2 regions of the Lactobacillus sp. M44 genome follow, and region 2 is predicted to be linked to the other one. Evidence: riboswitches for the same ligand, from Rfam matches in the RefSeq annotation. Region 2 holds a riboswitch; the other holds the start of a gene.
The links. A riboswitch is a leader RNA that binds a small molecule or an ion and turns the genes downstream of it on or off. The one in region 2 is predicted to bind thiamine pyrophosphate.

Region 1 (6,668 bases), 310 kb from region 2:
AGTTTCTAAATGTTTATGAACATTAAAATTATGGTTTTCCAAAAAGACTGTAAATAATTTAAAACTCTTGCTAGCAGGCTTTAATCGTAGTTCATCAATATCTTCATGCTGCTCTTTTAGTGTGTTTCGTAAATAACTATTAAGTGCAAATATAGCCATTTTTTATTCTCCGTTAATAATTTTGCTTTCTAATTATTATTATAGCGGTCATTTCATTAAATAGCTTTAATACCTGCCTTCTTTTCTTTAATTCTTGCATAAATTGCTAAAACAGAAGCAATTACAATTAATATTAATGCAGCTATCATAATTTCATGTAAACCTTGATATAAAATCTGGCGCATTTTGGGTAATAAATCAGATGGTAATAATTTGGCAGATTTTGCATCAGATAAATGGTTTAGCATATCAATAGTAATTGTACGATGGGAATTTTTTACACCTCGCATTAATGCTGCATTCATAATCAGTCCATACACACTTGCCGCAACTGCAGAAGCAATCATTCTAATTAAAAATGAAAATGATGTTGCTACAGGCACATCACTTAATTGAGCATCTTGCTGCACTTTAACTTGTAATTCATTAAAGACAACTCCATTACCAAATCCCTGAAACATCCCTGCAACCAAAATTAACCAATAAGGCATCATAATATTACCAGTAGTCATTAAAATATATCCTACTAATAATGCTGCTAAACTCAACAAAATAGCCTGTTGAGCAGTTAATTTGCGTCTAATGCGCTCTACTGATAATGATCCAAATATATCAACAATTGCTGCTGGAATTTGCGTAGCACCTCCAATAAAGGCTGTTGTAGCTAAGATTCCCTGTGCCCACATAGGTGCATAAACACTAAAGGCTACCATTGCAGCCCATATCAAAACAAATAAAGTAAAGTCCATAACTAAGTCATGATTTTTAAATAAACGTCCTGGTATGACTGGATCCGGAGCTCTTTTTTCCATAATAATTAATAAGCCAAAGAAAATAAAAGCTGCCGCAAATAAAACTAATAAAGTGCCTAAGCTTGATTGTCCTATTAATTCAATTGCAATTAACATTAAAATCAATCCTGCAGTTAAACAAATAGCTCCACCAATATCAGTTTTTTGCTTTTTGTATACTTTATGTTTTTCAACAAAAAATAATTGCACCAAAAAAATTGAAATAATCGCAAATGGCACATTCATAAAAAATACCCAGCGCCAAGAAAATGCATCAACAATCCATCCCCCAACCATGGGACCCATGATTGTGCTAGCTGAATAAAATGCAGACACCATACCTAGTGTCTTCATACGCTGCCTTGGGTTTTTATAAAGATCTGAATAAATAATATATGGAATTGATACCATTCCACCATTGCCTAAGCCGCAGATCATTCTCGAAATTAGCAAAAACATCATATTAGGTGCAATTCCTTGCAAAATAGCTCCGATTAAAAACATGAAAGTTGTTAATTGATAAGCTGCCTTATTGCCAATATGTTCACCTAACTTGCTCCATAATGGAGTAGATACTGCAGTCCCTAATAAAAAGATCGCAACCATCCATCCCATATATTCAATTCCTTTTAAATCAGCAATGATTCTAGGAAGAGCAGTATTAATAATTGTATTATCTAAACCAGACATTGCATTAGAGAGTAGTAATGCAAATGTAACTATCATTATTTTTCTTTTTGACATAAAAAATCTCTTTTTTTCTTAGTATTACTCTAGTATAGTGATTGAATCTGATCTTGAATAGACTTTATAAGAGTTTTTTTGTACAATCAAAACGAAAATACCAGTGAAGGGGTGCCAATTTTGGCTGAGATAATACCCATTGAACCTGATCTTGGTTAACACCAGCGAAGGGAAATAATTATGAATGAAATTACAATAAAAAACCTAACATTTACTTATTCAAAAACTCCTATCCTGCAAAATGCTTCTTTAACTATAAATGAAAATAGTTTTGCTTTATTGATAGGTCCGACAGGTTGCGGAAAATCAACTCTATTAAAATTAATTGCTAAACTTTATCCAAAATATGGTGGCAAATTACTATCTGGCACCATTAATCTAAATAACTTATCAATTGCAATGATGTTCCAAGATCCAAGTGAGCAGTTTACAATGACTACTCCTAGACAAGAAATTATTTTTGCTTTAGAAAATATCGGAGTTAGCACGCAATATAGTAAACGGCTACAACAAGCTGTAGAAGATACTGAAATCGAACCTTTATTAGATCGAAATATCATTAACTTATCAGGCGGTGAAAAACAGCGCGTTGCTTTAGCAGTTTTAATTGCAATGAATGTAGATGTTTTTTTGTTAGATGAACCTTTTGCTAGTGTCGACCCTAATGCACGTAAATTTTTGATTAAACAATTAAACAAATTGCATCAACAAGGAAAAACTATCATTATTACCGACCATGTATTATCAGACTATGAGGGAATAGTTAGTGATATATTCCAATTTGATACAGATAAAAATATCACCCAGTTAAATTCATTCCAAATACAAGAGTTGTTCAAAAAATCAGATCAAAAAATCAAGTTACATTTTGAGATTCCTGTTTCTGATCAAAAAACTAATTTTATTTTTCAAAACACTATAATCACTCAAGGGATTCCGCTAATAAGGCAAAACCAACTCAATATTTATAAAAGTAAAATTATTTTATTAACTGGAAAAAATGGAACTGGTAAGTCAACTTTATTCAAAGTTTTGACTAAAATGTTGCCATATCAAGGTAATATCAAATATTGCAAGCGGGAAATTAAATATCGGCGTAGTTTCTCTTATTTACAAAAAGTAGCGCAGATTTTTCAAAATGCAAACGAGCAATTTTTGATGATTACAGTAAAAGAAGAAATCGAATTAAGTAAAAAGCACCGAAAAAATAGCTATTTTACAGATAAAAAAATAGCTGATACTTTGAAATTATTAAAATTAAACACTCACTTAAATCAAGTTGTGTATACCTTATCCGGTGGTCAAAAAAAGAAATTACAAATATTATTGATGCTAATATCAGGTCATGAAACTTTATTAATCGATGAACCATTGAGCGGTTTAGATGAACCGTCAAGTCAACTAGTATTGCAGCTAATTAAAGCTACTCAAAAGCAAATGCACCAAACAATTATTTTAATTAGTCATCAATTTGATCAACTAGAAGATTTTTGCGATTATCATATAAATCTATCTCATCATGCCTTGAAATACACGGAGGATATCATCTATGAATCCTAGTTTAAAAATGCTAATGTGTTTGATTTTTGCCTTAGAATTATCAATTAAGCCAGACTTATGGATGAGTTTAATTGTAATTGTTGGATGTTTATTATATTTATTAATCAAAAAAGTAAAACTAAAAAGTATTTTAATTTTATTAGTTTCACCAATACTTGCAGCAATCGTAGCTTTTGTAACTATTTATTATTTTTCACCAGGACGCAATCTAACGTATGCTTTAATTTTATTTACACGTATTTATGTTTATGTTTTAACTACCGCATGTGTTTTTAAAACAGTTTCCATTGCTAACTTAGTTCGCTCATTTGAACAAAATCTGCATTTACCAAGTAAGTTTGCATATGGAACTTTAGCTGCATTTAATATCTTGCCTAGAATGTTTCAAGCAGTTAAATTAATCCAAACATCTGCAATGATGCGTAATGTGCATTTACATATTTGGTCACCAAGACTGTATTTTAAGGCTATTTTAGTCGCACTAACTTCTGCTGAAAACCTAGCTCAAGGGATGCTAGCACATGGATATGATGAAAATAAACAACGTTCAGTAATCAAAGTAATTTCTATTACAAAAAAGGATTGGTTGATATTTGCAAGCAGTTTAATTTTGTATAATTTTCTTTTATTTTATTTATGATAAGGACTTCCTATGTTAATCATTAAACTACGATAAATCTGCTCAATTAAAACCACCCTCATTAATTGATGAGGCATAGTGAATTTTCCAAAGCTGATTAACTTATCAGCGCGCTTATTGACTTCCTCACTTGTCCCTAATGATCCACCTATTACAAAAGTTAAATCAGAATGACCATAAGTAGTTAAATCTTTGATTTGCTCTGCAAATTTTTCACTAGTTAATTCTGAACCCTTAATTGCTAAGACAAAGACATATTCTTTGTCTTTTATTTTGCTCAAAATTCTTTGACCTTCTATTTCTTTAACCTGTTGCATTTGAGCTGGACTTAATTTTTCAGGTGCTTTTTCATCAGGAACTTCTACTATACTTATTTTGGCATAGCGCGATATTCTTTTTTGATATTCACTAATTGCATCCCTGAAGTACTTTTCTTTTAGTTTACCAACACATACTATTTTGATATTCATTTTTACTTCGTCCTTTTATACACTGAATTGACAACTAATACACATAAGTTATGCACAACTGTTAATAACTTTTTCCTATATTTTGTGATTACCTTGTTTTACCCACTATATTTTGCGGGAACACAATTTCTTTGATTTTTTTCAAAAAACTTACTAACATTTTTTTGTCAATTAATCTCGTTCACAAACTATCTCGTATAATTACTATTATATCAATATTTTAAAAAGAATTAGCAACTTATTGTGAACAGATTATTAAATATATTTCACAGATTTTCCACAATAGATAATTTAGTAAATCGGTTACTTATGCACAATTCACAGTTTTATCCACAGGTGTGCACAAGTACTTTTGTAGATTAGATACTTGACAACTGTTAAATCCGAACTTAATAACGTTTCACATTATTTTAGTTAATAAAAAGCGACAGTAGCGCTATTATAGCACTATTGCCGCTAATATATTTTTCAAATTTATTTATTGCAATCTTACATTCAAGTCCATAGTTTTTCCACCACGTATTATGGTTACCTTGATTTGATCGCCTATTTTATGTTGATACAAATATTTATGCAGTGAAACAACATCGTCAACTTCATGGCCATCTATTTCTACAATAATATCATGAACTTTCATACCTGCTTTTTGAGCACTACTATTTTTAGAAACAGAGTCTACATAAACACCATTTTTAATATTTGAAGGAATCTTCAACTTATCTTTCCCATAAGTGGTTAGCTCATTAACGCCAACTACCATAACTCCAAGTTTAGGACGATTAATCTTACCATCTTTGACAAGTTGATTAATAATATTGACTACTTCATCAGAAGGAATCGCAAAACCCATCCCTTCTATAGAAACCCCATCTGTAGCTTGAGCTAATTTCATAGAGTTAATTCCTATAACTTGTCCTGCTTGATTAACTAATGGACCACCAGAATTTCCTGGATTGATCGCTGCATCAGTTTGAATTACTGTAGCTTGTCCTGTAACTTGACCATTATCATTAGTAATACTAATAGTTCTATTAGCAGCAGAAATAATTCCTTGAGTAACAGAAGTCGCATATTCACTACCTAACGGAGATCCAACTGCAATAACTGGTTGAGCTGGAGCTAAGTTTTTGGAATCACCAAATTGTGCCGTTTGACTGACATATCGACCATCAATTGTTAATACAGCTAGGTCAGTTTCACTATCAGTACCCACAATTTTAGCATTAATAGTTTTACCATTACTTAAAACTACTTGTACTTCGTCACTACCTGAAACCACATGATTATTAGTTACAATATAGCCTTTACCATTATTTTTCATGTAAATAACACCAGAGCCTTCGCTATAAGTCTCTAGTTTATTATTACCTTTAGCATTATCGCTTCCACCAAAAACACTATATGGGTCATCCGATTTTTTGGAGCGTTGTTTTTGTAAGTTAATTACTGAAACTACAGAATTTTTGACTTTTTCAAAAGCTCCTGTCATCTGTCCAGCATTTTTAGCAGCTGTTTTAGAAATTTTGGCATCATTTGAAACAGTGCCAACTTCTGGAGTGCTAGGGGAGACATCAAGTTGTGATAGCCCAAGATATGATGCCCCACCACCTAGCATCCCAGCAATTACACCAACAACAGCAGCTTTCATAATTACTGAATTATTTTTTGAAGGTTGTTGATTATTATCCATTTCATCCTCCTTTTATGGCTATTTTAAATGCAAGATTTGAATATTATATGAACAAAGATTATAAAATTATCTAAAAATCTAAATTTTAACTAATTTAGTAGGATTTTCAGGATTGGTATCAATGATCTTAACATCACTATCAATATCCGCATTACCTTTAACTAAAGTGTCATAAGCTGTTTCATGCGCTACTAGTTGATCATTATTGTGCTGACTGCGATGTGCCAAAAAAATATGCTTAGTATTTTTAGCTACAACATCAATTAACGCTTGAGCTGCATCATCATTTGATAAGTGTCCCACATCAGATAATATTCTTTGTTTTAACGGCCATGAATATGGACCGTTTCTTAACATCATATCATCATAATTAAATTCCATTAGATATCCATCTGCAGCTTTGATAACATCTTCCATTTTTTGTGATACATATCCAGTGTCTGTCAAAAATGCCATTCTTTTTCCACCACTAGAAAACACATAATATTGTGGATCTGCAGCATCGTGGCTTGTCGCAAATGCAGTTACATCTAAATCTCCAAAAGTTTTTGTTTGACCAGGTTCAATATCATTCATTTGAATATGAGGTATTTTGCCAATTTTATTAGAATCTT
Region 2 (6,668 bases):
TATGTACTAGGTGGACGTGCAATGGAGATAGTTAATAATGACCAAGAATTAGAGCAATATCTAAAAGAAAATGCTGATTTAACAATTGACCACCCGATTTTAATTGATGCATATCTGGAAGGATATGAATGTGAAGTTGATGCAATCAGTGATGGTAAAAATGTCTTAATCCCAGGCATTATGGAGCATATTGAACGTGCTGGAATTCACTCCGGAGACTCTATGGCGGTCTATCCTGCACAAGATTTTTCAGATAATGTAAAACAACAAATTGTTGCAGATACAACTAAATTAGCATTAGCACTTAACTGTGTAGGAATTATGAATATTCAGTTTATTGTGCGTGATAATCAAGTATATGTTATCGAAGTTAACCCAAGGGCTAGTCGTACAGTTCCATTTTTGAGTAAAATCACTGGCATTAAAATGACTCAAGTTGCAACTCAAGTGATTTTGGGTAAGACTTTACCAGAATTAGACTATAAAACTGGATTATATCCAGAACCTAGTGAAGTCTTTGTAAAGGCACCTGTCTTTTCATTTAATAAATTATTAGATGCAGATTCAATGCTAGGACCTGAAATGAAGTCAACTGGTGAAGTTATGGGGACTGATCATACTTTTGCTAAAGCATTATATAAAGCATTTATCGGATCTGGTGTGAAATTACCATTGAATGGGTCAGTATTGTTCACAGTAAAAGATAGTGACAAAAAAGCTGCTTTAGTTTTAGCAAAAAGATTTGCTAAAATTGGTTACCGTATTTTTGCTACCCAAGGTACTGCAGAATTCTTTAAACAAGCTGGATTACATGTAACTGAAGTGGGCAAAATTGGTGAAAAAGATGAAGATAATATCTTGAAAGTATTGCAATCAGGCAAGATTGATATTGTGATCAACACAATGGATCATGATCGCTTAAAACAATCAGATGGTTTTGTAATTAGACAGACCGCAATTAAGCATAATTTAGCTTTGCTTACTTCATTTGATACAGTGGCTGCTTTATTAAGGGCATTAGAGAGTCGCTCATTTGCTACAGAAACATTGAAAGAGGCCTAAAATATGGACTTAGCAGTTAATTTACCAGGACTAAAATTAAAAAATCCAATTATGCCAGCGTCTGGAACATTTGGCTTTGGGGATACATCAATTGCCCAAAAATATGATTTAAATGAATTAGGCGCAGTGGTATTAAAAACAACGACTCTAAATGCACGACTTGGCAACCCCCAACCACAAATTGCAGTATTAGATAATGGAAATGCTTTAAATTCAGTTGGATTAAAAAATCCTGGTGTGGATGTAGTTGTTAATGAAAAAATTCCTGAATTACGTAAAAAATATCCAGAGTTACCAATAATTGCTAGTGTTGGGGGTGAAAAAGTTGCTGACTATATAACTATAGCCCAAAAAATTTCTGAAACTGGATTAGTTAATGCACTAGAAATCAACATCTCTTGTCCTAATGTGGACAAAGGTGGGATGGAATTTGGAGTTGATCCAGACATTGCTTATGAATTAACTAAAAAAGTAAAAGCTGTGTCTAAAGTGCCAATTTATGTGAAATTATCACCTAATGTGACTGATATTAAAGTAATTGCTAAAGCTGTAGAAAAAGCTGGAGCAAATGGGATTGTTTTGATTAACACAGTTATGGGAATGAAAATTGATCTTAAAACTCGTCAATCAGTAATTGGCAGACCAATGGGAGGTTATTCTGGTAGTGCAATACATCCAATTGCAATCAGGATGGTTTATGAGGTTGCTCATAGTGTTAATATTCCAATTATTGGTGTTGGCGGAATTGAAACTGCTCAAGATGTTGTTGAAATGTATTTAGCAGGGGCTAGTGCAGTGCAAATTGGAACTGCTCATTTTAAAGACCCTTTGATTTGTCCTCATATTGTGCAACAATTAACACAGTTGATGTTAAAAATGAAAATTAACAGCATAACTGAATTAATTCAAGAGGTTAAACAAAATGAAAATTAGACGTCCAATTATTGCATTAGATTATTCAAGTAGTGAAGATGCTTTAGCATTTTTATCAAAATTTAATGATGAACATTTATTTGTGAAAATCGGCATGGAATTGTTTTATGCAGAAGGCAAAGACATTGTTAAAAAAGTTCAAGATATGGGTCATGATGTTTTTTTGGATTTAAAATGTCATGACATTCCACATACTGTCTATCGAGCAATGCGTGTGATTGGTAGCATGGGAGTTAAGATGACTACGGTTCATGCATTAGGTGGCAGTGAAATGATGCAAGCTGCAAAAACTGGATTAAATGAAGGTGCGTTAATGAATGGGTTTGAAGAACCTAAATTAATTGCTATTACCCAATTAACTTCAACTGATCAATATATGGTCAAAAAAGAGCAAATGCTAGAAGTTAACTTGCAAGAAAGTGTAATCCATTTAGCAAGATTAGCTAAAAAGGCAGAATTAGCTGGTGTAGTATGTTCTGGATATGAAGCTGAACTAATTGCTCAAAGAATGGGTGATAAGTTTTTGCGAATAACACCTGGCATTAGACTAAAAAGTGATTCATATGATGATCAAAAACGTGTTATGACACCACAATTAGCTGCAGAAAATGATTCATCAGCAATTGTGGTTGGTAGATCAATTACACAAGCTCAAGATCCTGTTAAAACTTATAAAAAGATTCAACATCTCTGGGAGGAGAGTCTATGAAAGAAGTTGCAAAAGATTTATTAAAAATAGGTGCAGTAAAATTATCTCCAAATAAGCCTTTTGTATGGGCTAGTGGTTTAAAAAGTCCGATATATTGTGATAATAGATTGACTATCTCATATCCTAAAATTCGTCAGACTATTGCAAAAGGTTTAGCTGCAATTATTAAAGAAAAATATCCTCAAACTCAAATTATTGCAGGGACTGCAACTGCAGGGATTCCACATGCTGCATGGCTTGCACAAGAGCTGAATTTACCTATGATTTATGTACGCTCCAAGCCAAAAGACCATGGGAAAAATAAACAAGTTGAAGGAGTCTTACCTAATGGCGCTAAAACAATTGTTGTTGATGATTTATTATCAACTGGTGGATCTGTTTTAAAAGCAGTTGATGCAACCAAAAAAGCGGGTGCGAATGTTTTAGCAGTTGGGGCAATTTTTTCATATCAATTAAAACAAGTTGATGAAAACTTTGACAAAGCTGAATTACCTTACTTTACTTTAACTAATTATCGAGAGTTAGTTGAAGCTGCTAAAGATATTAATTTTATCAGCGAAAATAATGTAGAGATTTTATTAAAATGGCACCAAGATCCAAAAAATTGGATGGAATAGTTTAATGAAAAAGGCTCCAACTTGGCAAGCAATAGGACATGAGTGGAGTGGTTATGTAGCATATTTTGTTAGTTTATCTACCAGTAGAGATGATAGCTTGTTCATTAACTTTGACAATATGGATGATCCCTAACAATCGAGTATTGAAATTATTTGAATATTAAAAAAAGCCAGTTGTGACTGGCTTTTTTGCTAAGCTTTAGTTCGCTAAGCTCTTAACTAATAAATCTGCTACTTGTCTAGGTGACCATGGGTTTTGTCCGGTAATTAATTGACCATCTTGTACTGCAAATGGACTATATGCACGACGCTTTTCAAAAATTGCTCCATGTTGTTTAGCAACTGTTTCATTTAAAAATGGAATGTAACGTCTTTTGCCACTAAGAATTTCTTCAGTAGTATCAAATCCAGTAATATGTTTATCAGTTACAATGTAATGTCCATCATCATCTTGTAAGTACAGCAATGCGGCAATTCCATGGCATACTGATGTTAAATAACCACCATTTTGGTAAATCCTTAATGAAATTTCATGTAACTTTTTATTATGAGGGAAATCCCACATAACTCCATGCCCACCAGTAAAATAAATTGCTGCATAATCATCTGGATTGATTTCATTGGGATTTAAAGTATCTGCTAATGCTTTTTGACGCCAAATAGGATTATTATACATGTTAAGATCATCTTGACTAGCATATTTAATACTACGAGGATCAATTGGCACATAACCACCATTTGGACTAGTGTAGTCGATTTGGTAACCATTTTTCTCAACGACTTTGATAAATTCTGTTGCTTCACCAAGCCATAGCCCAGTAGCTGATTTGGTATTACCATATTGACCTTTATTTGTTGAAACTATTAAAATTTTCTTTTTCATGTCTTTTTCCCGTATTCTATAAATTGTTTTTTGAATTTAAATTTTCTAATGAATTAGCTAATTGCTTTAATAACTTAATTGAGCCAGTCAAGTGAACCTTATAAAAACGTTCTGTGCCTACTTGATCAACGGATACTAAATGTGCATCTAGTAATAACTTTAAATGGTGAGATACTGCAGGCCTTGAGAGGTTAGATTTTTGAGTTAATTGTGTAACACTCATTGGTCCTTGGCAACACAATGTGACTAAAATATTTTGTCGATTTTTATCTTGCAACATTGCAAAAATCGGCAAACCATCGTGAAATAACCTTAATGCTTCATTTTCTTTCATAAAATCATTTTTTCCTGTGTTTATATGTTTAAGTACTTAAACATATAATATCATCTTTAGACTAGAATACAAATATCTTGCTTATTTTTTATAAAATCGTGGCACCAAGTGAATTTCTGAAATGATCTAATGCCCATTGTTGCCCATGTTCAGTAAAAGTTGCTACTGCATTTTCAGGAATAGTTAATTTATAATTCAAATTATAAGCACTAACAGCAGTATGCAATACGCAAATATCTGTACAAATTCCGGTTAACCATAGATCCTCAATCCTGCGTTCTCTCAGATAATTATCTAAATTAGTATTTTGAAAAGCAGAATAACGATTCTTATTGTATTGATATACATGATCGCTATTTTTGTGTTGGTCGTACCATTTTTTGACATTACCATATAATGATTGACCTTTAGTGCCAACAATACAGTGTGGTGGAAATAGTTTATATTCTGGGCTAAATTTATCACCAGTGTGTCCATCAGTAGGAAAAATCACATAATCTCCATTTTTCAAAAATTTATCTGCTAGAGCCACTAATTCAGGATCTAATTTTTGAGCGGGCTTTCCTGCAGTTAATGCTCCATCATCTGCTGCAAAGTCATAAGTATAATCAATTATCAATAGCGCTTTTGTCATAACATGCTCCTCCATAAAAAGACTCAAATGATAATGACTTAATTTTAGCAAGGATAATGAAATTTTATGAGGAATTAGTCTTGATAAAACTTTAAAATTATTGGGTATAAACTCTTTTTTGAAATAACTTTTTATGGTAGATTATAAAAGTAATAAATAAGTCACTAGGGGAGCTTTAAGCTGAGAATTTACCCTTTGAACCTGAACAAATTAATTTTTGCGTAGGAAAGTGAAATCAATACTTGAGAAATTAATCTCCTTGTTGGCTTATATAGTTGATGAGGAGTTTTTGTATGATAAAAAAAGAAAATAAATGGTCTGTTAGAGCAGTTATCTTAGTTGCCCTAATTGGTGTTGTGATGGGAGCAATTTATCAATATGCTTTCAATCCCTTATATAATGTGATCAAAATTATTGCTACACCCACTGGATTAGCACCAGTAGCAGATCAATTAACTCAAGGTATTTGGTATATGGCAGCACCACTTGCAATTTATTTTGTACCAACGATTGGTTCTGGGACAATTGGTGAAACTTTAGCAGGATTTATTGAAATGGCATTAGGAAGCCAATGGGGCTGGAGTAATTTGCTTGCTGGAGTAGTGCAGGGTATTGGTAATGAAATTGGATTTTTCCCCAAGCAAAAAAGATATGATCGCTTTTCTTGGGCATCTGTTTTAACTGGAGCATTTTTTGCTAATATTGCTGGATTTTTAAGTACTTATTTCTTATATGGATATAGTAAATATCCATTTGGTTTATTAGTTGAAATGTTTATAGTTAGCACATTATCCGCCTTATTTTTCGACGGGATATTGGTAAAGTTAATTACTAAAATGTTTGATCGGATTATGAAGACTGAATAAAATTATATCTATTTTAATAAGAGCGGCTAATTAATAGCTACTCTTATTTTTTATGTTAAAAAATGAACTATAATGAATATAAATAAAAAGATATCGAGGCCATAATTATGGATAATAAAAGAATAACTACAAGATTAATAATGGCTATCTTATCTGCTGGGATGCTGTCTTTTTTAGGTATCTTAGATGAAACGGCTACTACAGTAACATTTCCTACTTTAATTAAAGAATTTAACATTACTACAGATCAAGTTCAATGGATGAATACATTAGTATTGTTAGTGATAGCGATAGTTGTTACATTAAGTTCTAAAATCAGGTTAAAAATCCCAACTAAGAAGATTTTTACGATTGGCGTTTGCTTATTCATGGTAGGGTTAGTCATTGATGCTTTTGCGAAAACTTTTGTATTACTATTATTTGGTAGAATGCTGCAAGGTATGGGAACTGGCTTTGGATTACCTTTAATGTACAATATTATTTTGACCCAAGTGCCCCATAATAAATTAGGTACAATGATGGGACTTGGCACCATGATTACTGCATGCGCTGTTGCATTAGGCCCTGTTTTTGGTGGGGTTGTTACAGATACTTTGGGTTGGAGATATATTTTTATTATTTCAATTCCAT

Region 1: linked by a shared signal. The riboswitch ahead of AC38BG_RS01775 (ATP-binding cassette domain-containing protein) and the one ahead of AC38BG_RS03225 (ECF transporter S component) in region 2 are both predicted to bind thiamine pyrophosphate.

Annotation. Positions count from the first base shown of each region.
Region 1 covers NZ_CM176707.1:347,954-354,621, forward strand. The annotation lists gene AC38BG_RS01765 (AraC family transcriptional regulator) at 1-159, opposite strand, end outside; gene AC38BG_RS01770 (MFS transporter) at 216-1,694, opposite strand; TPP riboswitch at 1,792-1,885, shown strand; gene AC38BG_RS01775 (ATP-binding cassette domain-containing protein) at 1,875-3,254, shown strand; gene AC38BG_RS01780 (energy-coupling factor transporter transmembrane component T family protein) at 3,244-3,894, shown strand; gene rlmH (23S rRNA (pseudouridine(1915)-N(3))-methyltransferase RlmH) at 3,885-4,364, opposite strand; gene AC38BG_RS01790 (S1C family serine protease) at 4,843-6,054, opposite strand; gene AC38BG_RS01795 (MBL fold metallo-hydrolase) at 6,133-6,668, opposite strand, start outside.
Region 2 covers NZ_CM176707.1:662,820-669,487, forward strand. The annotation lists gene carB (carbamoyl-phosphate synthase large subunit) at 1-1,062, shown strand, start outside; gene AC38BG_RS03190 (dihydroorotate dehydrogenase) at 1,066-1,995, shown strand; gene pyrF (orotidine-5'-phosphate decarboxylase) at 1,985-2,704, shown strand; gene pyrE (orotate phosphoribosyltransferase) at 2,701-3,321, shown strand; gene AC38BG_RS03205 (hypothetical protein) at 3,326-3,454, shown strand; gene AC38BG_RS03210 (type 1 glutamine amidotransferase domain-containing protein) at 3,521-4,204, opposite strand; gene AC38BG_RS03215 (ArsR/SmtB family transcription factor) at 4,221-4,538, opposite strand; gene AC38BG_RS03220 (cysteine hydrolase family protein) at 4,627-5,172, opposite strand; TPP riboswitch at 5,329-5,417, shown strand; gene AC38BG_RS03225 (ECF transporter S component) at 5,466-6,038, shown strand; gene AC38BG_RS03230 (MFS transporter) at 6,146-6,668, shown strand, end outside.